3 regions of the Streptomyces sp. NPDC033845 genome follow, and region 3 is predicted to be linked to each of the others. Evidence: riboswitches for the same ligand, from Rfam matches in the RefSeq annotation. Region 3 holds a riboswitch; each other region holds the start of a gene.
What was found. Region 3 has a riboswitch for cyclic di-AMP ahead of ACZ50K_RS10985 (M23 family metallopeptidase). Riboswitches for the same ligand answer to the same signal wherever they lie in the genome.

Region 1 (10,365 bases), on a different contig from region 3:
GATGAACCGGTTGCCGGTGAGCACCAGGACGGTGACGTGCCGGCGGACCTCGTTGGAGTCGAAGGTGGTCTCCTGGTGGACCAGGTACGACGAGATCGGCTCGCCGCCCACCGCGGCCTCCACGGCCTCGGCCACGAGGGCCGGGTAGTAGCCGCTGCGCTCGATCGCCGCGCGCAGCCCCTGGGTCGTCGTACCGGATTTCGCCATGAGGTCCATCCTAAGGCCCGTCCGGACTCCCCCGGCCTCGCCGTGCGACGCTCAGTAGCTGGGCAGGGTGCGGGGGCCGAGGTCGGTGCGGGCCGGCGGGTGGGCGATCCGGACGGAGGCGCTGAGCACGGACAGCCCCTCGGTGGCGACCACCACCGGCTCCAGGGCGACCCCGACCACCTCGGGGTGGTCGTCGACCAGTCGGGACAGCCTGAGCAGCAGTTCCTCCAGCGCGGGGGTGTCCACGGGGTCGCTGCCGCGCCAGCCGAACAGCAGCGGGGCCGCGCGGATGGTCCGGATCAGCGCGGCCGCGTCCCGGGCGGTGGCCGGTACCAGCCGGTGGGCGGTGTCCCCGAGCAGCTCGGAGGGGACCCCGGCGAGCCCGAAGGAGAGGACGGCTCCGGCGGCCGGGTCGATCACCGAGCGGATCACGGTGTCCACCCCGCGCGGAACCATGGACTGCACGACGGGCAGCAGTTCCGCGGCCTTGCCCAGGGTCCCGGTCAGCTCCTGGTAGGCGCGGCGCAGCTCGGCCTCGCCGGTGATGTCCAGGCGTACGCCGCCGAGGTCGGCGCGGTGCCGCAGATGCGGGGCGGTGGTCTTCAGGGCGACCGGGTAGCCGAGCCGGCGGGCTCCCTCGGCGGCCGCGTCGGGGGTCGGGGCGGGGAGGGTGGGCGGCACCCGGATCCCGTAGCGGGCCAGCAGCTCGCGGGCGTCGGAGTCCTCCAGGGTGACCGGGTGCGGTCCGGCGACCGGGGCCAGCAGGGCGGCGAGCTGGGCGGCGGCCCCGGTCTCGTCGATGTCCTCGTACTCGGGGATCCGGCCGGCCTCGGCGTCCTCCCGGCGCCAGGCGGCGTACCGGACGGAGTGCCCGAGGGCGCGGACGGCCCGCTCGGCGGCGGGGTAGGCGGGGATCCGCGGCACGGGGGCCGGGTCGGCCGCCGGGGCCGGGTCGGGGGCGGGTGCCGCTTCGGGCGCGGGTGCGGGTGTCGCTTCAGATGCGGGTGCGGGTGTCGGTGTCGGTGCCGGGGTCGGGTCGGTGGCGGGGGCCGGGCGGATCGCGGAGAGGGCCTCGGCGAGCTCGGCGAGTTCCACATGGACCACCAGGACCGGCTTGCCGGGCACCGCGGCGGCGGCCGCGCGCAGGGCGTCCGCCAGCTCGTCCGCGAGCTCGGGTTCGCCGACCGCGGGGATCGCGGTGACCACCACGGCGTCGTGGGCGGGCGAGGCGAGGGCCTCGGCCAGCGCGGTCCGGAAGTCGGCCACGGTGGCCCCGGTGGTCAGGTCCAGCGGCGGCTCGGGGCGCAGGCCCTCCCAGACGCAGGCGTCGTAGGTGATCACGCCCAGGGACTCCGAGTTGCCCAGGATCGCCACCCGCGGTCCGGCCGGCAGCGGCTGGGAGGCCAGCAGCAGGCCGGCGTCGACCAGTTCGGTGACGGTGTCCACCCGGATCACCCCGGCCTGGCGGAGCAGCGCCGAGACGGTGGCGTCGGGCAGCCGGGTGCCGGGGACGGCGTGTCCGGCCGGGGTGACGCCGGTGTGCCGGCCGCCCTTGGCGACCACCACCGGCTTCACGGCGGAGGTGCGGCGGGCGAGCCGGGTGAACTTGCGCGGGTTGCCCAGGGTTTCCAGGTACATCAGGGCCACGTCGGTGTCGGGGTCCTCGTACCAGTACTGGAGGATGTCGTTGCCCGAGACGTCCGCCCGGTTGCCGGCCGAGACGAACGAGGAGAGCCCCTCGCCGCGCCGCAGCAGCCCGGACAGCAGGGCGATCCCGATGGCCCCGGACTGGGTGAACAGGCCGATCCGGCCGCGGGCGGGTGCGGGGGCCGGGGTGAGGGAGGCGTTCAGGCTGATCCCGGGCGCGGTGTTGATGACCCCGTAGGCGTTGGGGCCGATGATCCGCATCCCGTACGAGCGGGCCTGGCGGAGCAGTTCGCGCTGCCGCTCCAGGCCCTCGGGGCCGCTCTCGCCGTATCCGGCGGACAGCACCACCAGGCCCTGCACCCCGTGTTCCCCGCAGGCGGTGACGGCCTCGGGGACCCGCTCGGCGGGGACGGCGAGCACGGCCAGGTCCACCGGGGCGCCGATGGCGGCGAGGTCGCGGTAGGCCCGGACCCCGTCGAGCAGGTCGCCGCCGATGCCGGTGGCGAGGGCGTCGTTCACCGCGTAGAGGTGTCCGCGGAACCCGCTGTCGCGGAGGTTGCGCAGCACGGCGGCGCCGATCCCGGCGCCGGACCGGCTCACTCCGATCACCGCCACCGATCCGGGGGCGAGCAGGCGCTGCACGGAGCGGGCCTCGGCGCGCTGCTCGCGGGCGCGCTGGACGGCCAGGGACTCGGCGGTGGGTTCCAGCTGGAGGGTCAGGTGGACGGTGCCGTCCTCGAAGGTGCGGCTCTGCTGGTAGCCGACGTCCTTGAAGACTTTGATCATCTTGTTGTTGGCGGGGAGCACCTCGGCGACGAAGCGGCGGATGCCCCGCTCCCGGGCGACCGCGCCGATGTGTTCGAGGAGGGCGGAGGCCACCCCCCGGCCCTGGTGGGCGTCCTGGACCAGGAAGGCGACCTCGGCCTGGTCGGCGTCGCCGGAGGCGGGCCGGCCGTCGGGGCCGGTGCGGTCGTAGCGGACGGTGGCGATGAACTCCCCGCCCACGGTGGCGGCGAGGCCGACCCGGTCCACGTAGTCGTGGTGGGTGAAGCGGTGCACGTCGCGGGCGGACAGCCGGGGGTAGGGGGCGAAGAAGCGGTAGTACTTCGACTCGTCCGAGACCTGCTCGTAGAAGCTGACCAGCCGGTCGGCGTCCTCGGTGGTGATGGGCCGGATACGGGCGGTGCCGCCGTCGCGCAGCACGACGTCCGCTTCCCAGTGGGCCGGGTACGAGGGGTCCGACGCGGTCGTCATGGCCTGATCCTACGGCGCGAACGGGCGGGAGGACCCTCGCGCGGCGCGTTAGGCAGCCCCGGGCAAAACGGTGCAAGCTGGGGAAGGTCCAACGGCGGTGGATCCGGGCCGAAGGTCGGTCGGAGCATTCCGGGTGCCGTGAGAGACTGGTCTAGACAACCGTCAGAACCTGAAGGGCATCACCATGGCAGAGCGCCGCGTCAACGTCGGCTGGGCCGAGGGCCTGCACGCTCGTCCCGCCTCGATCTTCGTCCGTGCGGCGACCGCTTCCGGCGTCCCGGTGACCATCTCGAAGGTGGACGGCAACCCCGTCAACGCCGGTTCCATGCTCGCCGTGCTGGGCCTGGGCGCCCAGGGCGGCGAGGAGATCATCCTCGCCTCCGAGGCCGAGGGCGCGGAGGCCGCGCTCGACCGCCTGGCCCAGCTGGTCGAGAAGGGCCTGGACGAGCTTCCCGAGACCGTCTGAGCCCACCCGCCGGGTCCGCCCGGCCACGAGCTCGGCGAGGAGCCGCGGCACCCGGAACACCGGGGCCGCGGCTCCTCCGCTTTTCCCGGGTCGCCCGGCCGGAAATACACACACGGAATTCCGGCAGGCGGATCCAGCACACGGATTCAGCCCGCCATCGAATTCCGGGCAGCAGTGAATTCCCGGCCGCGGCCGGGGCTCCCTTTGTATACGGGCCCTGTTAATGGCGGCCGCTCGGCATGTTTACGGCAGGTTGCGAGGTCCTCACCGGCCACACCCGGACCCGGTGGGCGTCGGCCGCCCGCTCGGCGTGCGCCGCCGTCAGCGCCCGGGCCCGCTCGGCGTCCCCCCGGGTGATCGCGTCCACGATCGCCCCGTGCTCCGTCCAGCACTCCACCGGCCGCACCGGCACCGGCACCGCGTACATCCAGGCCACCTTGTGCCGCAGCTGGGTCAGCAGGGCGATCAGACCGGGGCTCGCGGAGGCCTGGGCCAGGGTCTCGTGAAACCAGCCGCCCAGCGAGCGCAGATCCTCCCCCTGGCCCTGTCTGGCCCGCTCCTGGCCCAGCCGGACCAGCCCGCGGAGCACCTTGAGGTGGGCGTCGCCGCGGCGCCGGGCCGCCCGGGCCGCCGCCAGCGGCTCCAGCAGGGTCCGCAGCTCCAGCAGATCGGCCGCCTCCTGCGCGGTGGGTTCGGCCACACAGGCGCCCGCGTGCCGCCGGGTGGTGACGAACCCCTCCGACTCCAGGGTGCGCAGCGCCTCGCGGACCGGGACCCGGGAGACCCCGTACCGGCGGGCGAGCACTTCCTCGGTGAGTCTGCCACCGGGCTCGTAGACTCCGGTGACGATATCGTCGCGGATTGCCGTACACACCGCGTGCGCAGGAATACGCAAGACCGGACCTCCGGTTAATGCTGGCGTCATTGTCTCGACCCCATTGCAGCACACGATTATTTCCGGGCGGCGACGGAAGGCAAAAGAAACAGGCCCCGGCTCGATGAGCCGGGGCCTGTTCGGAGGTGCTGGGCGGGGCGGTGCGTCAGACGCGGACCCCGTGCGAGCGGAGGTAGGTGATCGGGTTGATGTCGTCACCGTAGTCCGCGCCGGTGCGGGCCTCGAAGTGGAGGTGCGCGCCGCTGGAGTTGCCGCTGTTGCCGGAGAGGCCGATCTGCTGGCCGGGCTCGACCTGCTGGCCCACCGAGACGGACAGCTTCAGCATGTGCCCGTACTGGGTGTAGGTGCCGTCGGCGTGCTTGATCACCACGTTGTTGCCGTAGGCGCCGCCCCAGCCCGCCTCGACGACCGTGCCGAGGCCCACGGAGCGGACCACGGTGCCGGAGTCGGCGTGGAAGTCGATGCCGGTGTGGGTGCCGGAGGACCACATGCTGCCGCCCGCCCCGTACTGGGTCGAGACGTAGGAGTTCGCCAGCGGGGAGACGAAGGTGTTCAGGCGCTTGCGCTCGGCCTCGCGGGCGGCGCGCTCCTTGGCCTCGCGCTCGGCCTTCGCCTTGACCTCGGCGATGCGCTTGGCCTCGGCGGCCCGCTGCTTCGCCTCGGCCTCGGCCTGCGCCTTCGCGGCGGCGGCCTCGGCGGCGTGCTGCTGGGCCTCGGCCTGGGCCTCGATCTCGCCCGCCAGGTCATCGGCGACGACAACGGCGTTGAGGCCGGTGTCCAGGTTCACGTGGTCGTTGTCCGCGGCGAAGGCCGGAGCGGCGAAGGAGCCGACGACGCCCGTGGTGGCGAGGGCGGCTATACCGGCTATGCCGGCGCTCTTCTTGCTCAGACGGCTGGTACCACGGTGCTTGCCGGAGCCGGCGGCACGACTGCCAAACGCCATGAAGGGGCTGATCCTTTCCTTCCCTCTCGCCTACCGGGTTAGCTGACGGGTTCGGAGCAGGAAGGTCTCCTACGGTCCCCCTCTTGCGAGGCGGCCCGATTCACCCCAGGGACTCATGTGGGTCCCCGGCTCCCCAGGCTCGCGCCTGACGGGGACTCGGCGATCGCTGTCCGGTGCCGCGGGTGCGGCGGTTACAGCTGACGGACAGCGGGACCGACGCTAGGCGGATGATCGGTAGATCACCAAACGGACACGGGATTTTGTTGCGTACGCCACACCGCATACCGGGCACCACTCCAGCCAATCGGGCATCAAGAGCAAAAGGGGCCCCGGTGGATGAACCACCGGGGCCCCTGGGGTCAGACCTCCTCCGGGCGCCGCCCGCAGGTCAGTTGGCGACCACCGTCACCTCTCCGATGCCCAAGGCCCGCACCGGGGCCTCGATCTGCGCCGCGTCGCCCACCAGGACGGTGACCAGCCGGTCCGCCGGGAACGCGCTGACCACGGCCGAAGTCGCCTCCACCGTGCCGGTTTCCGCCAGCCGCGCGTACAACCGGGCCTGGTAGTCGTCCGGCAGCTGCTGCTCCACCTGGTCGGCCAGGGTGCCCGCGACGGAGGCCGCGGTCTCGAACTTGAGCGGGGCCACGCCCACCAGGTTCTGCACCGCCACATCCCGTTCGGCGTCGGTCAGTCCGCCCTCCGCCAGCGTCCGGAGCACCTTCCACAGGTCCTCCAGCGCCGGACCGGTGTTGGGGGTGTCCACCGACCCGCTGATCGCCAGCATGGACGCCCCGGTGGCGCCCTCCGGGGCGGTCGGGGCGGTGGAGCGGAGCACCTGGCCGAAGGCCCGCACCCCGTAGGTGTAGCCCTTCTCCTCGCGCAGCACCTTGTCCAGACGGGAGGTCAGGGTGCCGCCCAGGCAGTACGTCCCGAGCACCTGGGCCGCCCAGACCCGGTCGTGCCGGTCCGGTCCGATCCGGCCGATCAGCAGCTGGGTCTGGACCGCTCCGGGCCGGTCCACGATGACCACCCGGCCGGTGTCGTCGGCGGTGACCGGGGTGGCCGGGAGGCGCTCGGCGGTACCGCCGGTCCAGCCGCCCAGGGTCTCGGCCAGCACGTCGTCCAGCTCGGCGGCCGGGTAGTCGCCCACGATCACCGCGGTGGCGGTGGCCGGGCGGACGTGCGCCTCGTAGAAGGCGCGGACGGCCGCGGAGTCGATCCGGGCCACGGTCTCCGCGGTGCCCTGGCGCGGCCGGGACATCCGCAGCCGCGGCGGGAACAGCTCCTTGGAGAGCTGCATGGCGCCCCGCCGCTGCGGGTTGGCCAGCTCGTGCGGGATCTCGTCGAGGCGGTTGCGGACCAGCCGGTCCACCTCCTCGTCGGCGAAGGCCGGGGCCCGCAGCGCCTCGGCGAGCAGCGCCAGCCCCTTGGGCAGCCGGGAGACCGGCACCTCCAGGGAGACCCGCACCCCGGGGTGGTCGGCGTGCGCGACCAGGGTGGCCCCGCAGCGCTCCAGGGCGGCCGCGAACTCCTCGGCGGAGTGCTTGTCGGTGCCCTCCGACAGGGCCCGCGCCATGATGGTGGCCACCCCGTCCAGACCGGCCGGCTCGGCGTCCAGCGGGGCTTCGAGGACGACCTCCACCGCCACCACCTGCTGGCCCGGCCGGTGGCAGCGCAGCACCGTCAGGCCGTTGTCCAGGGCACCCCGCTCGGGCGCCGGGAAGGCCCACGGACGGGCCTCGCCGGCCTGCGGCTGCGGATGGAAGGTCATGGTCACGGCTGCGGTGTCGCTCACTGCTCCGCCCCCTCGTTCTCGTCGTTCTCGTCGTCCCCGTCGGCGGACCCGGCCAGCGGCTCGTAGACCAGCACCGCCCGGTTGTCGGGACGCAGCCGGGCGGCGGCCACGGCCTGCACCTCCTCGGCGGTGATGTCCAGCACCCGGCCGACGGCGGTCAGCGCCAGCTGCGGGTCGCCGAACAGCACCGCGAACCGGCACAGTTCGTCGGCCCGGCCGGCCACCGTGCCCAGCCGGTCCAGCCATTCGCGCTCCAGCTGGGCCTGGGCCCGCTCCATCTCCTCCGCGGTCGGACCCTCGGCCGCGAACCGGGCCAGCTCCTCGTCCACCGCCGACTCGATGGCCGGGACCTCGACCCCGCCGGAGGTCTTGACGTCCAGCCAGCCCATCGAGGGCGCGCCGGCCAGCCGCAGCATTCCGAAACCGGCGGCCACGGCCGTCTGGTCCCGGCGTACCAGGCGGTTGTGCAGCCGGGAGGACTCCCCGCCGCCCAGGATGGTGAGGGCGACATCGGCCGCGTCGCACTCGCGGGTGCCGTCCTGCGGCAGCCGGTAGGCGGCCATCAGCGCGCGGGCCGGGACCTCCTCGACGATCTCCTCGCGGAGCTCGGCGCCGATGGTCTCGGGCAGCGAGCCGTCCCGGGGCGGCTGCTTGCCGTCGTGCCCGGGGATGCTGCCGAAGTACTTCTCCACCCAGGCCAGGGTCTGCTCCGGGTCGATGTCGCCGACCACCGAGAGCACCGCGTTGTTGGGCGCGTAGTACGTCCGGAAGAACGCCCGGGCGTCCTCCAGGGAGGCCGCGTCCAGATCGGCCATCGAACCGATCGGGGTGTGGTGGTACGGGTGGCCCTCCGGGTAGGCCAGCGCGGTCAGCCGCTCGAAGGCGGTGCCGTAGGGCACGTTGTCGTACCGCTGGCGGCGCTCGTTCTTGACCACGTCGCGCTGGTTCTCCATGGACTCCTCGTCCAGGGCGGCCAGCAGCGAGCCCATCCGGTCCGCCTCCAGCCACAGCGCCAGCTCCACCTGGTGGGTGGGCATCGTCTCGAAGTAGTTGGTGCGCTCGAAGCTGGTGGTGCCGTTGAGGGAGCCGCCGGCCCCCTGGATCAGCTCGAAGTGCCCGTTGCCCGGAACGCTCGCGGAGCCCTGGAACATCAGGTGCTCGAAGAGGTGAGCCAGACCGGTACGCCCCTTGACTTCGTGGCGCGAACCGACGTCGTACCACAGGCAGACCGCGGCGACCGGGGTCAGGTGGTCCTCGGAGAGCACCACGCGCAGGCCGTTGGCCAGCCGGTGCTCGGTCGCTGTCAGGCCGCCGGGGGCGGTCTGCTCGGTGGCCGTGTGACCCATGGGCATGTGGTCCCTTCGATCGCGATGCTGGGATTTCTGTCAGACCTGTCACTGTATGCAAGCGCGCCGTCCCCCGGATAAGTTCCCGGGTCACTCCTGGGTCGGAGTCGGCGTTGTCGGAGCGTCGGGCCACAATGGTCCGCGACAGACCCAGCCCGTCCCGAAGCCCCACCAGCCCGTCCCCGCCCCGACCCGGTCACCCCGATCAGCCCGGTCCACTTGGATAAGGAGCGCCGCAGCGATGGCCCGCCGCAGCACGAAGACCCCGCCGCCGGAGGATTTCGAGGAGAAGATCCTCGACATCGACGTCGTCGACGAAATGCAGGGCTCCTTCCTCGAGTACGCGTACTCGGTGATCTACTCCCGGGCCCTGCCGGACGCGCGGGACGGCATGAAGCCGGTCCACCGCCGGATCGTCTACCAGATGAACGAGATGGGCCTGCGCCCCGACCGCGGATACGTCAAGTGCGCCCGCGTGGTCGGCGAGGTGATGGGCAAGCTGCACCCGCACGGCGACGCCTCCATCTACGACGCCCTGGTGCGCATGGCCCAGCCGTTCTCCATGCGGCTGCCGCTGGTCGACGGCCACGGCAACTTCGGCTCGCTCGGCAACGACGACCCGCCCGCCGCGATGCGCTACACCGAGTGCAAGATGGCCGACGCCACCTCGCTGATGACGGAGTCGATCGACGAGGACACCGTCGATTTCACCGCCAACTACGACGGCCAGGAACGGGAACCGGTCGCGCTGCCCGCCGCCTACCCCAACCTGCTGGTCAACGGCGCCTCCGGGATCGCGGTCGGCATGGCCACCAACATGCCCCCGCACAACCTGGGCGAGGTCATCGCCGCCGCCCGGCACCTGATCCGGTACCCGCAGGCCGACCTGGAGGCGCTGATGCGCTTCGTGCCGGGTCCGGACCTGCCCACCGGCGGCCGGATCGTCGGCCTGGCCGGCATCAAGGACGCGTACGAGAACGGCCGCGGCACCTTCAAGATCCGCGCCACCGTGGCGGTGGAGAACGTGACCGCCCGCCGCAAGGGCCTGGTCGTCACCGAGCTCCCCTTCTCGGTCGGCCCGGAGAAGGTCATCGCGAAGATCAAGGACCTGGTCGGCTCCAAGAAGCTCCAGGGCATCGCGGACGTCAAGGACCTCACCGACCGCTCGCACGGCCTGCGGCTGGTCATCGAGATCAAGAACGGCTTCCACCCGGAGGCCGTGCTGGAGCAGCTCTACAAGCTGACGCCGATGGAGGAGTCCTTCGGCATCAACAACGTGGCCCTGGTCGACGGACAGCCCCTGACCCTGGGCCTGAAGGAGCTGCTGGAGGTCTATCTGGACCACCGCTTCCAGGTCGTCCGGCGGCGCAGCGAGTTCCGCCGCGGCAAGCGCCGGGACCGGCTGCACCTGGTCGAGGGCCTGCTGGTGGCGCTGCTCGACATCGACGAGGTCATCGCGCTGATCCGGGAGAGCGACAACTCCGCGCAGGCCAAGGAGCGCCTGATCGAGCGCTTCTCACTGAGCGAGATCCAGACCCAGTACATCCTGGACACCCCGCTGCGGCGGCTCACCCGCTTCGACCGGATCGAGCTGGAGTCGGAGCGCGACCGCCTCACCGGCGAGATCGACGAGCTGACCGGGATCCTGGACTCCGACGCGGAGCTGCGCAAGCTGGTCTCCGGCGAACTGGCGGCGGTGGCGAAGAAGTTCGGCACCGAGCGGCGGACGGTGCTGCTGGAGTCGGCGGGCACCGCCCCGGCCGCGGTCCCGCTGGAGGTCGCGGACGACCCGTGCCGGGTGCTGCTCTCCTC
Region 2 (10,365 bases), on a different contig from region 3:
TCCCGATGTTCGAGAACCACTACGCCAACCCGGACCCGGACCTCCCGCTCCAGGTCCGCCGCCGGATAGGCCACCTGCTGCTGTCCCTCGGGGACCGGCAGGCCGCCCACGACACCCTGGCCCGGCTGCTGTTCGACGCGGAACGGCTGCACGGCCCGGCGCACCCCTTCCCCGCCGAGATCCGCCGCACCCTGCACTGGCTGGGCCAGGTCAGGGGCTGACCCGCACCACCGGCCCGGCCACCGGCCCGTCCGGCACCCGTCCGTCAGGCCCCTGCCCGTCCGACACCCGTCCGCCCGCCGCCGGCCCGTCGGCCCCGGCCCGGCCGGCCCGCCGGCGCAGCGGCGGCCACCCCGCCATCGCCGTCAGCCCCAGCAGCCCGGCGCCCGCCGCCGCCAGCCCGGCGGTCAGCCCCGGCGGACGGAACTCGCAGCTCACCGTGGTGGTCCGGCCGTCCAGCGGGACCGCGACCAGCCCCAGCCGGCTCCCGGCCGGCCGGCCCTCGCAGTACCAGCCCCGGGTCGCCGGCACGGCCAGCACCGCCGTGCCCCCGGCCCGGGCCGCGGCCGCCGGGAGTTCGGCCCGCACCCCCCGGGAGCCCACCGTCACCGACACCGCCGCCGAGGCCCGCAGCCCGGCCACCGCCGACTCCAGCCGGGACCGGTCCAGACAGCCCAGCTGCCAGGAGCCCGGTGTCCCGGCGGTGAACACCAGCCGGGAGGCCGCCCCGTGCGAGGGGCCCAGCGGCTGGAGGGCCGCCCGGTTGCGGGGCGCGTTGCCGTGCAGCCGCACCCCCGGCCCGTCGGCCCGCCGGACCGGTCCGTCGTAGGACGGGGCCCACAGATAGGCCTCGGTGCCGGCCGCGCAGACCCCGGGGGCGACCGGATCCTCGTACACCCGCGCCCCCAGCAGGAGTTCCTGGTTCCGGAAGGGCGAGGAACCGTACTCCGGGACGGTCCCGCCGGGGTCCGGCGGGCGGACCGTGACCAGTGGCAGGGCGTCCCGGCGGGCCACCGTGCCGTCCGGCATCAGCCGGGCCCCGACCCCGAACAGGGCGTCCGTGACCGGGTTGTCGATGCTCTGCACATTGCGGCCGCGCGAGGTCCAGCCGGCCCCCAGCGCCGCCATCGTCCGGGTGTACACCTCCGGGGTGTGGCTGCTGTAGTAGCCGCCGCCCTCCCCGCCCAGCAGCAGCGGATCGTTCCCGGTGAGGGCCGGCCGGCTCGGATCCGTCCGGTACCGGGGCCACCCCTCGGCACCGGCCAGCGCCCGGGCCCGCGCCTGGTGACGCTCCCCCCAGGGCGGGTAGTCGTCCATCCGCACCAGCTTGCCGTGGTGGGCGAAGGAGGCCGTGGCGGCTGCCTGGCCGACCAGCACCAGGGCCAGCAGCCCGGCCGCCGGGAGCGCGAACCGGCGCTGCCGCGGCAGCCGCCAGCACAGCGCGGCCACCGCCAGCCCGCCCAGGAACAGCGCGTAGGAGGCGGCGCCCGGCAGGGCGCTGCCGGTGGACCAGAGCGCCACCGCGGCCAGCACCCCGGCACCCGCGGCCAGCGCTCCGGTCCCCGGCCGGCCGGCCGCCAGCCCGGTCCAGGCGGCGATCACCAGCACCCCGGCCAGCACGAACGTCTGCCGGTACGGACTGCCGTTGGGGGTGGCGAAGACGTGCCAGGCCAGATGGGTGGGCTCCCACTGGAAGGACAGCAGCACCCCCAGGACCAGCCCGGTCCAGCACAGCCGGGCCCGCCGCGGCACCGACCGGTGGAAGGGCAGCGCCGCGGCGAGCAGCAGGGTGCCGGTGCCGACGAACAGGGCGGGGGAGGAGAAGTCGTAGGTGGCGGGCAGCAGCCGGGCCCACAGGTCCGGCCAGGACGCGGGGACGAACTCCCGCACCAGGCCCGGGTAGGCCTGTTTGCTGCCGAGGTACACCGGGACCAGCAGCGGGGCGGCCAGCGCGATGCCCAGCAGGGTCCGGGCGGCGGCCCGCAGCAGCACCCGGGCCCGGTCCCGTACGCCCTCCCGCTCCAGCAGCACCCGGACCAGCAGCACCAGGGCGGCGCCGAGGGTGGCCATGTACGCGGTGTAGAAGTTCGCCGTCCAGCACACCGCGACCACCAGCGGGCCGAGCACCGGGCGGCGGGCCCGCAGCGCCCACTCACCGGTCAGGCACAGCATCGGGAAGGCGATCAGCCCGTCCAGCCACATCGGGTTGTACGAGGCCTCCATCAGCGACCAGCCGCACAGCGCGTACGAGGCCGCCAGCACCGCGGCAGCCCACCGGGGGCCCGGTCGCAGGGTCCGCAGCAGCCAGGCCGTCGCCGCGGCGGCCGCCGCCGTCTTGAGCACGGTCACCACATAGACCGCGAGGTCTATCTCCGACCGGGGGAACAGCGCGACCAGGGGTGCGAACGGGCTGCTCAGATAGGTGCCCAGGTCGGGCAGGAAGCCGGTCCCGTACCCCGACTGCCAGTTGAACAGCAGTCCGCCGGCCGCACGTCCGTGCAGCAGGTCCCAGAGATGGGCGTGGAAGGGCACGAACTGGTTGCCGAGGTCGTTGATGCTGCGGTTGCGCGGACCGTAGGGGAACACCCGTGCGGCCGCGTCCCCGGCGCACACCCCGGCCACGGTGAGCAGCGCCGCGAGCGCCGCTCCGTGCAGGCCCGGGCGGCGGGCGGTGCGGTGCGGTGTCGACATGGTGGGACGACCTTGGCAGGGCGGGAAGACCGGGGCATGGCCACCGGGTGAACACGCACCCCAACACAGCCGGAATCGTTGGTCGAACCAGTGGCTCTGATCAACCTGAGCTCATACCATCGATCACCGCAAGGCCCTTGTGCATGAACGCACAATCTCAGCCCCGGCCCTGGAGGCTCCTTTGCACCGTCGCACTGCGCTCTCCGTATCCGCCGCCCTGCTCCTGGCGGCCCCCCTGCTCTCCGCCTGCTCCGGCGAGGCCCGGCCCGGCACCGCCGCCGTGGTCGGCGGGGAACGGATCACGACCTCGGCGCTCCAGGCACAGGTGAACGACGTCCGGGACGCGCAGAACCGGTCCGCCAACGCCGCCCAGCTGATCTCCGGTTCGGCCCGCCTGGAGCGGGTCAAGCTCAGCAAGATGATCCAGCTGCGGGTGCTGGAGCGGGCGGCGAAGACCGCCGGGATCGGCCTCACCACCAAGGAGATCGAGGAGGTCCGGGCGAACCAGCTGGCCCAGACCGGCGGCCCGGAGAAGATGGCCGAGCTGATGCTCGCCCAGAGGGTGCCGCTGGCGCCCGACCAGCTCGACGACGAGATCCGCTTCCAGCTGCTCTTCGCCAAGCTCAGCGACCGCTACGGCCAGGAGAAGGTGGTCGAGAAGCTCGCCGAGGCCGCCCGCACCCTCGACATCGAGGTCAACCCCCGGTACGGCTCCTGGGACACCAAGCAGATCGCCGTCGGCGACTACCAGACCCCCTGGATCACCCAGAAGACCCGCACCGAGGAACCCCCGGCCGGAGCCTGACCCCGGCCGCGGCGGTAGGTTCGACGGGTGACTGAGCACCCGCCCGCCGAGCCCACCGGCCGCATCGTCCTGCTGACCACCAGCCACCGGGTCGCCCCCGGAGTGCTGTCCTGGCCCGCCTGGCAGGTGCTGCGCACCGCCGACCGGGTCCTGTGCGCCGACCCGGGCCATCCTCAGCTGCCCTATCTGCGGGAGGCCGGGGTGGACGTGGTCCTGGCCGGCGCGGACGCCGAGGGGCTGGTGGCCGAGTGCGCCGGCGGCCGGACCGTGGTGGTGCTGCCCGGCGGCGAGGGCGACCGGGTGCTCACCGACGGACTGGCCCGGCTGGCCGGCTCCGGCCGGTACGCCATGCCCGACCTGGAACTGCTGCCCGGCTCCTACGACCTGCCCGGGGCCCGGCTGCTCGACCTGGTCCAGGTGATGGACCGGGTCCGCCGGGAATGCCCCTGGACCTCCGCCCAGACCCACCGCGGGCTCGCCAAGTACGCCATCGAGGAGGCGTACGAGCTGGTGGAGGCGATCGAGGCCGGGGACCGGGAGGAGCTCCGCGAGGAGCTCGGGGACGTGCTGCTTCAGGTCGTCTTCCACGCGCGGATCGCCGAGGAGGGCGGGCCGGACGAGGAGGACGAGCCGTTCTCCGTCGACGACGTGGCCGGGGCCCTGGTCGCCAAGCTGATCCACCGGCACCCGCACGTCTTCGGCGAGGAGAAGGCCGAGACCCCCGAGGACGTCCAGGAGCACTGGCAGCGCACCAAGGCGGCGGAGAAGCGGCGCGCCTCGGTCACCGACGGGGTGCCGCTGGGCCAGCCGGGCCTGGCACTGGCGGCGAAACTGGCCGGCCGGGTCCGGTCGGCGGCCCTGCCGGTGCCGCTGCCGGTCGGCGAGGGCATCGGATACGAGCTGCTGGCGCTCGCCGCCCGCGCCGAGGAGGACGGGGTGGACCCGGAGACCGCGCTGCGCGCGGCGGCCCGCGCCTACCGGGACGCGATCCGGGCGGCCGAGGGCCTCACCGGCACGCCGTAGCGGCCCTGGCGCCGCGGTGACGTGGTCAGAAGTCCCGGGGGGCGCGGGCCGAGGGGTCGTGCCAGTGGGTGGACGGGGGGTTCAGGAACCATTCGCCGAAGCCCAGCGGGCGGGTCCGGGAGGCCCCGTCCGCCGGGACCGAGTCGTGGAAGACCCGGTCCGGGCGGGCGCCGAGCTCCGCCAGCAGCCGGGCGGTCCCCTCGATGAACCGGGGCGGGCCGCTGAGGTAGGCGTCCTGCTCGGGCCACAGCCCCCGGTTGGAGAGTGCGGTGGCCAGCCGGTCGGTGGCCTGGTTGCGGGGCCGGCCGGGGGCCGGGGTGATGTAGGTGACGCTCAGCCAGGGATAGCGGGCGGCGTACTCGTCGATCAGCGGCCGGTCGTACAGGTGGGGCTGGTCGCGGGCCACCACGAAGAGCCGCACGTCCTGGTCGGGAGGGTGTTCCACCAGCTCCTCCAGGATGGCCAGGATCGGGGCCCAGCCGGTGCCGGCGGCGACCAGGCTGATCGGCCGGCCGTCCCGGCGGAGGGTCATGCGCCCGCCGGGGGCCCCGAGCCGGAGCGTTTCGCCCGGCCGGACCTCCTCGACCAGCGCGGTGCTCAGCCGGCCCGTCTCGATCCGGCTGACGTGCAGGTCGAGGGTGTGGTCGGGGCGTGGTGCGTTGCCCAGCGAGTAGGTGCGCCAGGTGGTGGGCACCCGGTCGCTGCTGACGCTCACGTACTGGCCGGCCCGGAACGGCAGCACCTGGTGCGGGCGGAGGGTGAGGACGGCGATGTCCCGGCCGTACTGGAGGTGGCGCACGACCTCGCTGTCCCACCAGGGCGGGTCCGCGCTGTCGGCGGCCCCGGCCGCCATCGTCTCCGAGATCAGCCGGTAGGCCTCGGCCCAGGCCTTCTCCACGACCGGGTTCCAGGCGTCCCCGGAGGCCTCCGCGAGCGCGGCGAGCAGACTGGCGCCGACGGCCGCGTAGTGCTCGGGGCCGACCAGGAACTTGCGGTGGTCCCGGCCGAGGTCGCGGAGGTAGGGGCCCGCGGTCTCGTCGTCCAGGTGGGCGATGACATGGGTGAGCGCGGCGAACAGCCGGTCCCGCTGGCGTTCCATGTCCTCGGCGGAGGACGGGAAGAGGGCGCGCAGCCCGGGGTGGTGCCAGAACAGGTGGGAGTAGAAGTACTTGACCGCGTGCTCGGCCCGTCTCTCCACCACCGCGAAACTGCTCTTCAAGATCCTCACATCCACAAACCCGAAAGTAGGAAGGCAGCGCGAGGTCAGGTCAAGCTCCCGCCGATCTGCGGACAGCCGCGGCGAAGCTCCCAAATGGGGTCGGCGGTCCGGGCCGGGATACCGTCGGACGGTGCACGAGGAACCCGCAGCCGCCGCCCAGCCCGCCGCCCCCACGCTCTTCGACTGGGAGTTCGCGACCGACCCCTACCCGGCCTACGCCTGGCTCCGCGAGCACTCCCCGGTGCACCGCACCAAGCTGCCCAGCGGGGTCGAGGCCTGGCTGGTGACCCGCTACGCCGACGCCCGGCAGGCCCTCGCCGACCAGCGGCTCAGCAAGAACCCGGCGCACCACGCGGAGCCCGCGCACGCCAAGGGCAGGACCGGGATCCCGGGCGAGCGCAAGGCCGAGCTGATGACCCATCTGCTCAACATCGACCCGCCGGACCACACCCGGCTGCGGAGGCTGGTGTCCAAGGCGTTCACCCCGCGCAGGGTCGCCGAGTTCACCCCGAGGGTGCAGGAGCTCACCGACCACCTGATCGACGGGTTCGCCGCGCGGGGGGAGGCGGATCTCATCCACGAGTTCGCGTTCCCCCTCCCCATCTACGCCATCTGCGAGATGCTCGGGGTACCGCGAGAGGACCAGGACGACTTCCGCGACTGGGCCGGGATGATGCTGCGACACACGAAGGCCGGGCAGGGCGGCGGTCCGCGCGGCGGGGTGGCCCGCTCGGTGAAGCAGATGCGCACCTATCTCGGAGAACTCATCCACCGCAAAAGGGATGATCTGGGCGATGACCTCATCTCCGACCTGATCCGGGCGAGCGACCACGGGGACCACCTCACCGAGGCCGAGGCCACCGCGATGGCCTTCATCCTGCTCTTCGCCGGATTCGAGACCACCGTGAACCTCATCGGCAACGGGGTCCACTCCCTCTTCATGAACCCGGACCAGCGGGCCCGCCTCCAGGCCTCCCTCGCGGCCGGCGAGAGCGACCTGCTGGCCACCGGAGTCGAGGAACTCCTGCGCTACGACGGCCCGGTGGAGCTCGCCACCTGGCGCTTCGCCACCCGCCCGCTGACCCTCGGCGGACAGCGGATCGAGGCCGGGGACCCGGTCCTGGTGGTGCTCGCCGCCGCCGACCGCGACCCCGAACGGTTCACCGCACCCGACACCCTGGACCTCTCCCGCACCGACAATCAGCACCTCGGATACGGACACGGCATCCACTACTGCCTCGGCGCGCCGCTGGCCCGGCTGGAGGGCCAGACCGCGCTGGCCACTTTGCTGACGCGTCTGCCGGACCTCGAACTCGCCGCGGACCCCGCCGACCTGCGCTGGCGCGGCGGGCTCATCATGCGGGGGCTGCGCACCCTGCCGGTCAGGTTCACACCCGCTGATTAACTGACCCGGAGTCAACGATGTGACCTTCGCGTGATCTGCGCTGCATCGACTTGTGACAAGCGTTCGAGGAGCGCTAGGTTCCGTGACCTCCCCGCTGTCACGCGAAAGGTCCACCCTCATGCGTTCCGGGAACGGCCGGCATCGCCGGCCCCGTCAGGTCCCCGCGATAGTCGTCACGGCCGGAGTCACCGGCACCGCCCTGGCGCTCCCGCTGTTCGCCGCCACCGGCGCGAGCGCGGCGGACACCGCCACATGGGACAAGGTCGCCGAGTGCGAGAGCGGCGGCACCTGGAGCGCCGACTACGGCAGCGGGGCCTACGGCGGGCTCCAGTTCACCCAGGAACGCTGGGAGGCGGCCGGCGGACTCGACTACGCCCCGCGCGCCGACCTGGCCAGCCGCTCGCAGCAGATCGCGGTGGCCGAACGGGTGCTGGCCGACGAGGGCCCCCAGGCGTGGTCCTCCTGCGCCGAGTCCGCCGGACTCGCCCGGGGCGGCCCGGCCGCCGCCGTCGACCCCGGCCAGCCGCAGGTGGCCGCCCCGGCGGAGAAGGAGCCGGCCCCGGACTCCTCCGCGGGCTACGAGCTGCCGGCCGCGCCCGGCGGCGCCTACACCCCCGGCGTCCCGATGATGCCGGCCCCGCTGCCGCCCGAGGAGCCGGCCCCGCTGCCGCACGGCCCGCTGGTGCCCGAGGTGCCGACGGCGCCGACTGCCCCGACGAACCCGGACGTTCCGGCTCTTCCGGACGTTCCGACCTCGCCCACCGATCCGACGGACCCGACCGCCCCGACGCGGCCGGTGCCGCCGACCGGCCCCGAGGACCCGACGGCGCCCGCCGACCCCACGGCCCCGCCCACCACCCCGGTGGGCCCGACCGCGCCGGCCCTGCCCACCGACCCGACCGCCCCCGCCGACCCGACGGCCCCGGCCGACCCGACGGCCCCCGAGGGCGGCACGGGCCTGCTGCCGGAGACCGGCGGGACGACCGACCCGGGGACCGGCACCGGAAGACATCGCGGCGCCCCTGCCGCCGAGACACCGGGCACTTCTGATGCAAAGTCGGAAAAAACGGACTCCACCTACACGGTGAAGGCCGGGGACAACCTGACCCGCATCGCCGACGCCAAGGGCGTGACCGGCGGGGTGAAGGCCCTCTACGCCGCCAACGAGCAGGTCATCGGCGAGGACGCGGACCTCATCAAGCCCGGCCAGAAACTGGATGTAACCCCGGAATAGGGGCAGTTCGCCCGACCGGAAAGCGTGCGATGTCCGTTTCGTGTAAGTGAGACATGCGTCTCTTCCGCTCAACTGGCGTGTCCTGTCTGTGACCTTCCGGAAATCGGCCCCTCACCTGCGCAAACGTCCCTCCGGGAAGCGCAAGTAGGGGCCGTTTCGGGCATCTGACGCCGATTGAACATCCGGGCCGGACCTGTCTACCTTCTGAATCGCTCGCCACCGCGGGCCCCTTCGACCGCATCGCCGAATCCTGCCGGCGGACGGAGGGAACAGTCGTCGCGTCAAGCGCCGAAGGCAGGAGCGGGGGAACCAAGGTAAGTGCCGGGCCCGGCCATTGAGAGATGGTCACGGAACGGCTTGGGGTGAAGACGCGCACTGCGCGACCGGGCAACTCACTCGCCCGAACCCGACAGCTCACCTCGTAGGCGTCGGTGAGGAGAACCTCCATGCTGCTTTCCGGCAAGGGCAAGCACCGCCGCGCCTCCAAGGCCACCCGTGTCGTCGCGCTCGCCGGAGTGGTCGGCGCCGCCGCTGCCGCTCCGCTGATGGCCGCGGGCACCGCCAGCGCCGCCACCGCCTCCCAGTGGGACGCCGTCGCCCGCTGCGAGTCCGGCGGCAACTGGTCCATCAACACCGGCAACGGCTACTACGGCGGCCTGCAGTTCTCCGCCTCCACCTGGGCCGCCTACGGCGGCAAGGCCTACGCCTCCACCGCCAACCAGGCTTCCAAGTCGCAGCAGATAGCGATCGCCGAGAAGGTCCTCGCGGGCCAGGGCAAGGGCGCCTGGCCGCACTGCGGCAAGGGCCTCACCGGCGCCGCGTACAACGGCGGCTCCACCGGCACCTCGAACGGCTCCGCCTCGAAGGCGAAGACCGAGACGAAGAAGGCCAAGGTGAAGAAGGAGACCAAGCGCGCCGAGACCACCACCCGGTCCGAGCGCACCACGGTCGCCCCGGCCCCGTCCAAGCCGGCCGCCAAGAAGTCGGCCCCCGCGGCCCCCGTCGCCCCCAAGACCGGCAACGGCTCCTACGAGGTCCAGGCCGGCGACACCCTCGGCGCCATCGCCGACGCCCAGAACGTCAAGGGCGGCTGGGAGCACCTCTACGAGCTCAACAAGGACATCGTCACCGATGCCGACCTGATCTACCCGGGCCAGAAGCTCAACCTCTCCTGACCCTCCGCCGGAACCCCGGCAGCCACGCCCGCCCGGCGCGTCACCGACGCGCCGGGCGGGCGTGCTTCGCGGCTCCGGGCGGGCTCCTCCGCCGAATCTCCAGGGCCCTATGTCCCGGAACCAGGGTATTCGGGCCCTTTTTCGTCCCAGGACCCGGGCGGTCGACCGACCGACCCCCCGGAGCCGGTTAGGCTCTAGTCCGGCAGAGGCCGTGCCACGGCCTCCCATGCCACCGCACACTCAGCGTCACATCCCAGAAGGAGATGCTCGTGCCGTCCATCGACGTCGTCGTAGCCCGGGAAATCCTGGACTCCCGAGGCAACCCCACGGTCGAGGTCGAGGTTGGCCTCGACGACGGGAGCACCGGCCGTGCTGCCGTTCCGTCCGGCGCCTCCACCGGTGCCTTCGAGGCCGTGGAGCTCCGTGACGGGGACTCCAACCGGTACCTCGGCAAGGGTGTCGAGAAGGCCGTCCTCGCCGTCATCGAGCAGATCGGCCCGGAGCTCGTCGGCTACGACGCCACCGAGCAGCGCCTGATCGACCAGGCGATGATCGACCTGGACGCCACCGAGAACAAGGGCTCGCTGGGCGCCAACGCGATCCTGGGCGTCTCCCTGGCCGTCGCGCACGCCGCCTCGGAGGCCTCGGACCTCCCGCTGTTCCGCTACCTCGGCGGCCCGAACGCGCACCTGCTGCCCGTTCCGATGATGAACATCCTCAACGGTGGGTCGCACGCCGACTCCAACGTGGACATCCAGGAGTTCATGATCGCCCCGATCGGCGCGGAGTCCTTCTCCGAGGCGCTGCGCTGGG
Region 3 (10,365 bases):
GTCGAATGGCTGGGCGACAAGACCGCCGACCTCGCCGAGGACGCCGGCTGGGACGACGGCGCCGACTGGATCCGCGACAAGAGCCGCTCGCTGGCCAACACCATGGGCGCCGAGGTCGCCGAACTGGAGCTGGACCAGACCGAGGACCCCAAGAAGATCGTCTACGGCAGCGTCTCGAAGATCCGCGAGAACGCCAAGCACCTCACCGACTTCCGCACCAACTTCGACAAGGTCGGCAACGGGATCAAGGGCCTGGACTCCGACGCCATCAAGGGCGTCACCGCCCAGTCCTACGCCGAGCACGTCGCCAAGCAGCCCCCCAAGTGGTTCAAGGCCGCCGACGCCTTCGAGAAGGCCGAGGGCGCCCTCACCCGGTTCGCCGAGACCGTGGAATGGGCGCAGGGCCAGGCCAGGGAGGCGATCGAGGAGTACAAGAAGGCCAAGAAGGCCTCCGAGACCGCCCGCACCGCCTACAACGACAAGGTCGACGCCTACAACGACGCCGTCAAGGCGGAGAAGGACGACCTGCCGCCCAGGCCCGCCGGGTTCACCGACCCGGGCACCGCCGGGATCAAGGCCGCCTACGACAAGGTGATCGAGGCCCGCAAGCAGCGCAACGAGGCCGCCGAGACCGCCAAGACGGCGCTGGCCGCCGCCCGGGACGCGGCACCGCCCAAGCCCTCCTACGCGGACCAGGCGATGGACGGCCTCCAAGGACTCCAGATCGACCTGAACCACGTCGGCGGCGGCATCGTCAAGGGCACCGCCGGCCTGGTCAACTTCGTCCGCTCGGTCAACCCCACCGACCCGTACAACATCACCCACCCCGCCGAGTACCTCACCAACCTCAACTCCACCGTCACCGGCCTGGCCACCGCCGCCAACGACCCCCTGGGCACCGGCAAGGCCATGCTCGACCAGTTCATGAAGGACCCCTCCGAGGGCATCGGCAAGCTGCTGCCCGAACTCGTCGGCACCAAGGGCCTCGGCGCCGTCCGCACCGGCACCCGCGCCGCCCGCATCGCCGAGGACCTCAAGGGGCCGGGCAAGGGGCCGGGCCGGACCCGGACCGACCGGGACGGCCCGGACGGGCCCGCCCGCTGCGGCACCGACAAGGTGTGCGCGGGCGACCCGGTGGACGTGGCCACCGGGCACGTGCTGCTCCCGCAGACCGACCTGGCGCTGCCCGGCACCCTGCCGCTGCTCTTCGAGCGGACCTACGACTCCTCGTACCGGGCCGGCCGCTGGTTCGGGCCCGCCTGGGCGAGCACCGTGGACGCCCGGCTGGAGATCGACCCCGAGGGTGTGGTGCTGGTCCGCGAGGACGGCGGCATCCAGCTGTACCCGCACCCGGCCCCCGGGCTTCCGGTGCTGCCCTCGCACGGCCGGCGCTGGCCGCTGGAGCGCGATCCGGACGGCCTGGTCTACACCGTCACCGACCCCGAGCAGGGCGTGCACCGGCGGTTCGAGGTCCAGGACCCGGCCGGGGGCACCGCCAGGCTCTCCCGGATCGGCGACCGGAACGGCAACACGGTGGACGTGGAGTTCGACGCGGAGGGGACCCCGCTCGGCCTCGTCCACAGCGGCGGCTACCGGGTGCTGTTCGAGACGGCCGGGGGCCGGATCACCTCCCTCTCGCTGGCCGGCGGCGGGCGGGTGCTCGACTACGGCTACACCGGCGGACACCTCACCGAGGTGGTCGACTCCTCCGGTCGGCCGCTCCGGTTCGACTGCGACGAGCAGGGCCGGATCACCTCCTGGACCGACACCAACGGCCACCGCTTCGACTACGTCCTCGACGAACGGGACCGCTGCGTCTCCCAGCGCGGGGTCGGCGGCCGGCTGCACACCCGGTTCGCCTACGAGGACGGGGCGACCACCGTCACCGACGCCCTGGGGCACCGGCGCCGGTACACGGTCGACCACCGGTCCCGGGTCGTCGCGGACACCGACGCCTCCGGCGCCACCAGCCGCTACACCTACGACCGGTACCACCACCTGCTGTCGCACACGGACCCGCTCGGCCGGGTGACCGGCTGCCGCTACGACGAGCACGGCCGCCGGCTGTCCCTGACCCGCCCGGACGGCCGCACCGCCTCCACCGAGTACGACGCCGCCGGATCGCCGGTCCGGACCGTGTGGTTCGACGGCTCGGTGCTGCGGCAGTCCTTCGACGAGCACGGCAACCTGCTCTCCGAGACCGCACCCTCCGGAGCCGTCACCCGGTACGGCTACGACGCCCACGGGGGCATCGCCTCCGCCACGGACGCCCTCGGCCACACCACCCGGTTCCGGTGCGACTCCACCGGCCGGCCGGTGGAGGTCACCGACCCCCGGGGAGCCGTCACCCGCTACGCCTACGACGCCTTCGGCCGCCCCACCGAGGTCACCGGACCGCTCGGCGAGACCACCCGGCTGGAGTGGACCGTGGAGGGGCGGCTCGCGCGCCGGACCGCTCCCGACGGCACCGAGTCCCGGTGGACGTACGACGGCGAGGGCAATCTGCTGCGGCACCGGGACCCGGCCGGCGGCACCACCGCCTACGAGTACGGGGACTTCGACCTGCTGCTCGCCCGGACCGACCCGGACGGCGCCCGGCACACCTTCGACCACCACCCCGACCTGCGGCTCCGGTCGGTCACCAACCCGGCCGGACTGACCTGGACGTACACCTACGACCACGCGGGCCGGCCGGTGTCCGAGACCGACTTCGACGGCCGGACCCTGACCCGGGCCTACGACCCGGCCGGACAGCTGCTCAGCCGCACCAACGGGCTGGGGCAGACCGTCCGGTTCGAGCGCAACGCGCTGGGCCAGGTGCTCCGCAAGGACGCCGACGGCCGGGTCACCACCTACGAGTACGACCCCGGGGACGACCTCGCCCGGGCCGTCGGCCCGGACGCCACCCTCACCTGGCTCCGCGACCGCCACGGCATGCTCCGCTCGGAGACCGTCGACGGGCGGGTGCTCCGCTTCGAGCACGACGAGCTGGGCCGCCGCACCGGCCGCACCACCCCCACCGGGGCGGTCAGCAGCTGGGAGTACGACGCGGCCGGCAACCGGACCCGGCTCGGCTCGGCCGGCCGGGAGCTGCGCTTCCACCATGACGCCGCCGGGCAGGAGACCCGCCGGGTCCTCGGCGGGACGGTCACCCTCGGCAGCACCTGGGACCCGGTCGGCCGGCTGGTGGGACAGCAGCTCACGGTCGGGGACCGGAGCGTGCGCGGACGGCGCTACCACTACCGCGCCGACGGGCTCCTCGGCGCGGTGGAGGGCACCGGCGGCGCACCCTCGCGCGGCTTCGGCCTGGACCCGGTCGGCCGGATCACCTCCGCGGTCGGCGAGGGCTGGGAGGAACGCTACGCCTACGACCCGGCCGGCAACCTGGCCTCCGCGCACCGGCCCGCGCTGCACCCGGACCTGGCACTGTCCGAGGGCCTGCGCTCCTTCGAGGGCAACCGGGTGACGGAGGCCGGCGGGATCCGGTACGAGTACGACGGCCAGGGCCGGGTGGTCCGGCGGATCCGCAAGCGGCTGTCCCGGAAGCCGGAGGTGTGGACCCACCGGTGGGACGCCGAGGACCGGCTCGTCTCGGTGACCACCCCGGACGGGACCGTCTGGAACTATCTCTACGACCCGCTGGGGCGGCGGCTGGCCAAGCGCCGGCTGGACGCCGCGGGGGCGGTGGCCGAGGAGACCCTGTTCACCTGGGACGGCAGCACCCTGTGCGAGCAGACCACCCGGACCGCCGACCGGGCCGGGCAGGTGGTCCTCACCTGGGACCACCTCGGCCTCCATCCGCTCGCCCAGACGGAACGGCTCCTCGCCCCGGCCGCGTCCGGTGCACCGGGGGCACCCGAGGAGGAGACGGACAGCCGGTTCTTCGCCATCGTCACCGATCTGATCGGGACCCCGAGCGAGCTGGTCGACGAACGCGGCGGGATCGCCTGGCAGGCCCGCTCCACGGTGTGGGGCACCACCGCCTGGAACAGCGGGGCCACCGCCTACAGCCCACTGCGGTTCCCCGGCCAGTACTTCGACGCGGAGACCGGGCTGCACTACAACGTGCACCGGCACTACGATCCGGAGACGGCCCGTTATCTGAGCGTGGACCCGCTCGGCCTCGCCCCGGCGCCCAACCCGGCCGCGTACGTGGACAACCCGCACCTGTGGGCCGACCCGCTGGGCCTGAAGCCCTGCAAGGTCAAGGTCTCCCCGGTGGCCCCCGACTGGGCGACCAAGGGCGCCCACATCCACGTGGGCAAGGACGAGGTCCGGATCAGCGTAGACAAGGACGGGGCACTGGTGGCCGAACCGATCCGGCTGAAGACCGGCTGGGCCACCGACAAGAGCGTCAGGACGGCCCTGGAGGCCGTGGAGAACGACCCGAAGCTCCGGGCGGACCTGCTGGCGAAGGCCCGGTCGGCCAAGGAGCACATGGAGGACCACAACTGGGGCAACAACCACAACCGCAAGGACGAGATGCAGGCCCTCATCGACAAGCTGGAGAACTGGCCGTGACCGGACCCGATTTCATCGCCACCCTGCTGGCCTCCGGCAGCCTGTTCGGGCTCCGGGCGGGCGCCTCGGGCCCGGCCGACGCCGGCCCGGCCCTCCGGCTGGAGTACGTCGAGGAGGAGGACCCGCCCGGCCTCTCGCTCCGGCGGGACTACGGGCTGGCCGAGCTGTACTTCTCGGACGGCCCCGGCTGGGTGCTGACCGGCGGCTCACTGGAGCTGCACCGGCTCCCGGAGGGCCCCGAGCTGGCCTCCGAATGGCTGGCGGCGACCGGGGTGGAGTTCGCCCCGTACACGGCGTGGACCGAGGTGGCGGCCGTCCTCCGCACGGCCGGGCTCGCCGAGGACTCCCTGCTGCGCGGCTCCCAGGGCGGCTACCTGGAGTACCGGAACCCGGCCACCGGGGTCTCCGTCCTGGTGGTCGACGACCCCGAGGAGGACCGTGCGGACTGGCCGGGCCACGGCGACATCTGGAGCGTCAGCCTGAGCGCGCCCGCGCGTGCGGACCACGGGGTCCGCACCGAGGGCCGGTGAACCCGCGGCCGGCGAAGCCCTGCCCCGCCCCGTGGGACGGGGCGGGGGCGGGTCAGCGGTCGGTGGCCAGGTCGAGGTCGGGCTCGGTCTCGGGGGTGGGACGGTTCGGTTCGGGGCGGGGGTCCCCGGTGCGCCAGGGGTGGGTGAGGGGCTGGGACACCGAGCGCCACCAGGGGTCGGTGGGGAGCGGGCCGGCCGGTTCGAAGGGCTCGCCCGGGCGCGGGGAGGCCACCTGCTGGCCCGCGTCGGCCGCCGCGTCGGCGGTCCACTCGGCGGGTTCGGCCCAGGAGTGGAAGGCCAGGTTGAAGGTGCCCCAGTGGATCGGCAGGAGCACCCCGTGGGCGCTGCCGCCCTGGAGGTCGAGGTGGGCCTGGACCCCTTCCTGCGGGGTCATGTGGATGTCGGGCCAGTACTCGCTGTAGGCGCCGATCTGGATCATGGTGGCGTCGAAGGGGCCGTGGGCGGCGCCGATCTCCTTGAAGCCGGGGAAGTAGCCGGTGTCCCCGCTGTGGTAGATCCGGTGCCGGTCCCCGGTGACCACCCAGGAGGCCCACAGGGTGTGCTGCTGGTTGCGCAGACCGCGGCCGCAGAAGTGCCGGGCCGGGGTGGCGGTGAAGGAGAGGCCGGCGATCTCGGCGCTCTCGTTCCAGTCGAGCTCGCGGATCCGGGACAGCGGGACGCCCCAGCGCTCCAGATGGGCGCCGACGCCGAGCGGGACGGCGAAGACGGTGTCCGTGGCGGCCAGGGCCTTGATCGTGGGCAGGTCCAGATGGTCGTAGTGGTCGTGCGAGATGACCACGGCGTCCACCGGTCCGAGCGCGGCCAGCGGCAGCGGGACCGGGTGCAGCCGCTTGGGGCCGGCGAAGGAGTACGGAGAGCACCGCTCGCCCCACACCGGGTCGAAGAGCACCCGGCGCCCGTCGATCTCGGCCAGCACGCTGGAATGGCCCATCCAGGTCACCCGCAGGCCGCTGACCGGCGGTTTCGCCAGATCGGCCAGGGTGGTCGGGTGGACCGGGACGGGGGCCTGGGGGCTGCGCCGGAGCCGCTGCTCCTTGTGGAAGTAGATCTTGGCGAACTCGCGCCGGGACCCGGACGGCCTGGTGCGGGCCCCGACCGGGTTCTGGAACACCCCGTCGGCGAAGTTCGGCGAGCTGAGGATGCGCTCCATGCGCGGCCCGGAGGGGTCCGCGCCGAAGGCTTCGGTGCGCAGCTCGCGCAGTCGCTGACGCAGGGGACGGGAGCCGGTCAAGGCGCCTCCTGGGAGGATGGTGGCGGTTCGGTACACGCGGTGTCTGCCCTTCCCAACGCGCACCGGCCCCGGAGGATTCCGGGACCGGCGCCCGCCCCCGTGTTCACAGGGGCAGCAGATCCGGTCGCTTGGGCTCCACGTGGTCCCCGGAGGATTCCCCGCGCAGCCGCCGCCCGATCCACGGTACGAGGTGTTCGCGCGCCCAATGGATATTGTCCCGGGTGACCTCGGCCGAGCCGCGCGGTCGGAGCGGGGGCCAGGGCTGGTCGGGGTCGGTCGGTACGGCCAGGCCGAGCACCTGGGCGGCGCGCAGCGCGACCCGGGTGTGGCCCTCCGGGGAGAGGTGCAGCCGGTCGGCGTCCCAGGCCCGCCGGTCCTGGACGGACCTCAGCGACCAGAGGTCGAGGACCGGGCAGTCGTACCGGTCGGCGATGGCCCGGACGTGCGCGCTGTAGGTGGCCACCTTGCCCCGCAGATGGCGGAGCACCGGTACGCCGCGGGTGTCGAACCCGGTGGTGATCATGACCTGGCCGACCGCCCGGGTGAGGTCGGCGACGGCCGCCTCGAAGCGTTCGGCGACGTCGTCGGGGTCGCTGCCGGGGCGGATGATGTCGTTGCCGCCGGCGCAGAAGCTCACCAGGTCGGGGGCGAGCTCGCGGGCCCTGGGGACCTGCTCGGCCACGATCTGGTCGAGCAGCCGGCCCCGGACGGCGAGGTTGGCGTAGCGGAAGTCGTGTTCCTCGCGGCGGTCCGCGAGGAGGACGGCGAGCCGGTCGGCCCAGCCGAGGAAGGTGTCCCCCGGGCCGGGGTCCCCCACTCCTTCGGTGAAGCTGTCGCCGATCGCCGCGTATGAGCCGATGGTCTGGAATGTCGAGTTCGTCGAGTCGCCTGCCACGTCGGCTTATCCTTCACCTACACCTGTGACCTACGCGACCGTAGCCAGGGGTTGACGGACCGTGATCTTTGCCACCCGGTCGGGCGGAATAGACGGCGGGGCCGGGAATCCGCCTCGGATTCCCGGCCCCGGACCGCTCGGACCGCCGTGGTGCCGCCGGTCAGACGGTGACGCCCTTGGAGCGGAGGTAGGCCAGCGGGTCGATGTCCGAGCCGTAGCTCTGGGTGGTGCGGATCTCGAAGTGCAGGTGCGGGCCGGTGGAGTTGCCGGTGGAGCCGACCAGGCCGACCTGGGTGCCGGCGGTGACGCTCTGGCCGACCGAGACGGACAGCTGGGACATGTGGCCGTACTGGGAGTAGTGGCCGTCGGCGTGCCGGATGATGACCTCGTTGCCGTAGCTGCCGGCCCAGCCGGCCGAGACCACGGTGCCCGCGCCCACGGCCTTGACGCTGGTGCCCATGGTCGCGCCGAAGTCCACACCGGTGTGCGAGCCGCTGGACCACATGCTGCCGCTGGCCTTGTACTGGGTGTTGATCCGGGCGACGACCGGGGCCACGAAGCCGGAGGCGGAGGCGCTCGTCCCGGACTCCTGCCCGGTGGAGCCCTGCTCGGTCGCACCCTGGTCACCCGTACCCGGTCCGGTCGAGCCCTGGTCGTCGGTACCGCGGTCGTTCGTGCCCCGGTCGGCGGATGCCGGTTCGGTGGAGGCCCGTTCGGTGGCCGGGCTCGCGGGGCGCTGGCGCTCGGGGGTGGCGGCGGTGCGCTGCTTCGGGACGGCGGGCAGCCGCCGTTCGGCCACGGCCTTGCCGGAGCCGGCGAGGTCCAGTCGGAGGCCGGGGTGGATCAGCGAGGGGTCGGAGCCCACGGCCTCGCGGTTGTCGGCGTAGAGACGCTCCCAGCCGCCGGCTATGCCGCGGTCCTGGGCGATCTGCGAGAGGCAGTCGCCGGGGGCCACGGTGTAGACGGACGGGGCGCGGTGCGCGGCCCGCTGGGCGGGGGCCGGGGTGGTCTTCGCCGTGGGGAGGGCGGCGGCCGGGGCCGCGGCCGGGACGGTGGCCGGGACCGCGGCACGGGCGGCCGGGAGTTCGGACGCGTTGGCGCCGGCGGCACCCAGCAGCGGGAGCGCGAGGGCCGCGCCGCCGGTGCCGGCCGCGACGAAACCACGGGTGATCGGGCTGGACTTGGGGCGGCGGTGCTTTCCCTTACCGGGCATCGCGAATTCCTCTCCGTCGCCTGCGAGGTGAGCTGTCGGGTTCGGACTGGAGATGTCCGGCCGCACATCGGATGTACGGCTTCACCCCGAGCCGTCCCGGAATAAAGAAGATCCGGTCCGGCGGCCTGCCTGGTTCCCCCGCTCCTGCCGCGCACGTGAATGAGTCGGGTGCGGTTTCCGGGTGGCGGCAGGATTAGGCGTTTCACCCGGATCGGTGGTGACCGTATTCCAGTTCGGCCTTGGGGAACAAGCCGTGAATTCCCCCGGGGAATCACCGGGATGATGGATCAACGGAATTCCGGTCACCCTGAGTCCGCGCAATGGGCGCAACACCCGTCCCTGGCAGGGAATTCGGCGCCGGAGCCCGGCCACCGAACGTCACCGTATGATCTGCCTCACCCGGCAGGACCGAAGCGGAGGAGCCCTGGTGACCCAGCAGATACCCGAACTGTCCGGAGTGCGTAACTTCCGTGATGTGGGCGGTTTGTCGACCGTCGACGGACGGAGGGTCAGATCGGGCGTTCTATTTCGAAGCGGACATCTCGCACATGCCACGGAAACCGATGCGGACTTCCTCGCCTCGCTCGGGCTCCACACCGTCTTCGACTTCCGCAACGCCGCCGACCACGCGCTGGAGGGACCCGACGTCCCGCTGCCCGGTGTCCGGAACGTCAGCATTCCGCTCTCCGACCCGGCGGACGGCTCACAGTTCTGGAAGATGGTCCGGGACGGTCGGCTGGAGCAGCTGCGCGAACTGCTGGGCGAGGGCCGGGCAGCCGCCCGGATGGCCGCCTCCTACCGGCAGATCATCCGGACCCGTACCGCAGAGCACTCCCGGGTGCTGCACGCGCTGGCCGAGGACAGCGTGCCGGCCCTGATGCACTGCGCCGCCGGCAAGGACCGCGCGGGGCTGTCGATCGCGGTCACCCTGCTGGCCCTCGGCGTGGAGCGGGAGGCGGTGCTCGCGGACTACCTGGAGTCCAACGCCCCGCACCGGCGCTACCGCGTGCGCCGCACCGGGGACACCCCCGAGACCCGCTCCCCCGAGGTCACGGCCCTGCTCGCACCTCTCTTCGACGCCCGCGCCGAGTACCTGGACGCCGCCTTCGAGACCATCGACGAGAAGTGGGGCGGAGTGCCCCGGTACCTCGCCGAGGGCCTCGGACTCGACTCCGCTACCCTCGGCCGGCTGCACGACCGGCTGCTGGACTGAGCCCCGCCGGAGCGGGCCGTCAGCGCTGGGCGACGGCCTGCTTCACCAGGGTGCGGCCGAACTCCCACATCAGGCCGCCGCCCGCGTGCGCCTCGTCCATCACCGCCCGGAAGGCCGTCACGAACCGGTCCACGTCCCGCTCGTCCACGATCAGCGGCGGGATCAGCTTGATGACCTCCAGATGGTCCCCGGACACCTGGGTGAGGATCCGGTGCCGCTGGAGCAGCGGCACCACCACCATCTGCGCGAACAGGCCCTTGCGGGCCGCCTGGAGCATGCTCCAGCGGCTGCGCAGGCCCAGCGAGGAGGGCCGGCCGAACTCGATGCCGATCATCAGCCCGCGGCCGCGCACCTGGTGCAGCAGCTCGTACTCGTCCACCAGCGCGGCCAGCCGGCCGCGCAGCAGCTCGCCCATGGCCCGGGCGTTGGCGACCACCCCGTCCCGCTCCATCACCGAGAGCACCGCCAGCCCGGCCGCCATGGCCTGGGCGTTGGAACCGAAGCTCGCCGAGTGGACCAGGACCCGGTCCATGGACGAGTAGACCTTCTTGAAGATCCAGTCCTTGCCCAGGGTGGCCCCCACCGGCACATAGCCGCCGGAGAGCGCCTTCGCCACGCACACCAGATCCGGCTCCACGCCGGGTTCATGCTGGTACGCGTAGAAATCGCCGGTCCGTCCGAGGCCGGTCTGCACCTCGTCGGCGATCAGCAGCGCCTTGTGCCGGTGCAGCAGTTCCTGCG

Region 1: it holds a riboswitch for cyclic di-AMP, as region 3 does, so the genes downstream of both, ACZ50K_RS21145 (M23 family metallopeptidase) here and ACZ50K_RS10985 (M23 family metallopeptidase) in region 3, are expected to answer to the same signal.
Region 2: it holds a riboswitch for cyclic di-AMP, as region 3 does, so the genes downstream of both, ACZ50K_RS12705 (transglycosylase family protein) here and ACZ50K_RS10985 (M23 family metallopeptidase) in region 3, are expected to answer to the same signal.

The regions. Positions count from the first base shown of each region.
Region 1 covers NZ_JBVIRI010000009.1:229,900-240,264, forward strand. The annotation lists gene ACZ50K_RS21125 (DUF5998 family protein) at 1-207, opposite strand, end outside; gene ACZ50K_RS21130 (bifunctional acetate--CoA ligase family protein/GNAT family N-acetyltransferase) at 259-3,108, opposite strand; gene ACZ50K_RS21135 (HPr family phosphocarrier protein) at 3,293-3,574, shown strand; gene ACZ50K_RS21140 (GntR family transcriptional regulator) at 3,795-4,469, opposite strand; gene ACZ50K_RS21145 (M23 family metallopeptidase) at 4,615-5,412, opposite strand; cyclic di-AMP (ydaO/yuaA leader) riboswitch at 5,425-5,584, opposite strand; gene ACZ50K_RS21150 (M16 family metallopeptidase) at 5,801-7,183, opposite strand; gene ACZ50K_RS21155 (M16 family metallopeptidase) at 7,204-8,559, opposite strand; gene ACZ50K_RS21160 (DNA gyrase/topoisomerase IV subunit A) at 8,795-10,365, shown strand, end outside.
Region 2 covers NZ_JBVIRI010000005.1:82,615-92,979, reverse strand. The annotation lists gene ACZ50K_RS12740 (protein kinase domain-containing protein) at 1-221, shown strand, start outside; gene ACZ50K_RS12735 (YfhO family protein) at 211-2,691, opposite strand; gene ACZ50K_RS12730 (SurA N-terminal domain-containing protein) at 2,873-3,496, shown strand; gene ACZ50K_RS12725 (nucleoside triphosphate pyrophosphohydrolase) at 3,524-4,519, shown strand; gene ACZ50K_RS12720 (globin domain-containing protein) at 4,545-5,747, opposite strand; gene ACZ50K_RS12715 (cytochrome P450 family protein) at 5,869-7,143, shown strand; gene ACZ50K_RS12710 (LysM peptidoglycan-binding domain-containing protein) at 7,262-8,377, shown strand; cyclic di-AMP (ydaO/yuaA leader) riboswitch at 8,654-8,820, shown strand; gene ACZ50K_RS12705 (transglycosylase family protein) at 8,824-9,552, shown strand; gene eno (phosphopyruvate hydratase) at 9,816-10,365, shown strand, end outside.
Region 3 covers NZ_JBVIRI010000004.1:263,116-273,480, reverse strand. The annotation lists gene ACZ50K_RS11005 (putative T7SS-secreted protein) at 1-4,521, shown strand, start outside; gene ACZ50K_RS11000 (hypothetical protein) at 4,518-5,051, shown strand; gene ACZ50K_RS10995 (MBL fold metallo-hydrolase) at 5,104-6,303, opposite strand; gene ACZ50K_RS10990 (SGNH/GDSL hydrolase family protein) at 6,407-7,198, opposite strand; gene ACZ50K_RS10985 (M23 family metallopeptidase) at 7,359-8,411, opposite strand; cyclic di-AMP (ydaO/yuaA leader) riboswitch at 8,414-8,588, opposite strand; gene ACZ50K_RS10980 (tyrosine-protein phosphatase) at 8,839-9,624, shown strand; gene ACZ50K_RS10975 (aspartate aminotransferase family protein) at 9,644-10,365, opposite strand, start outside.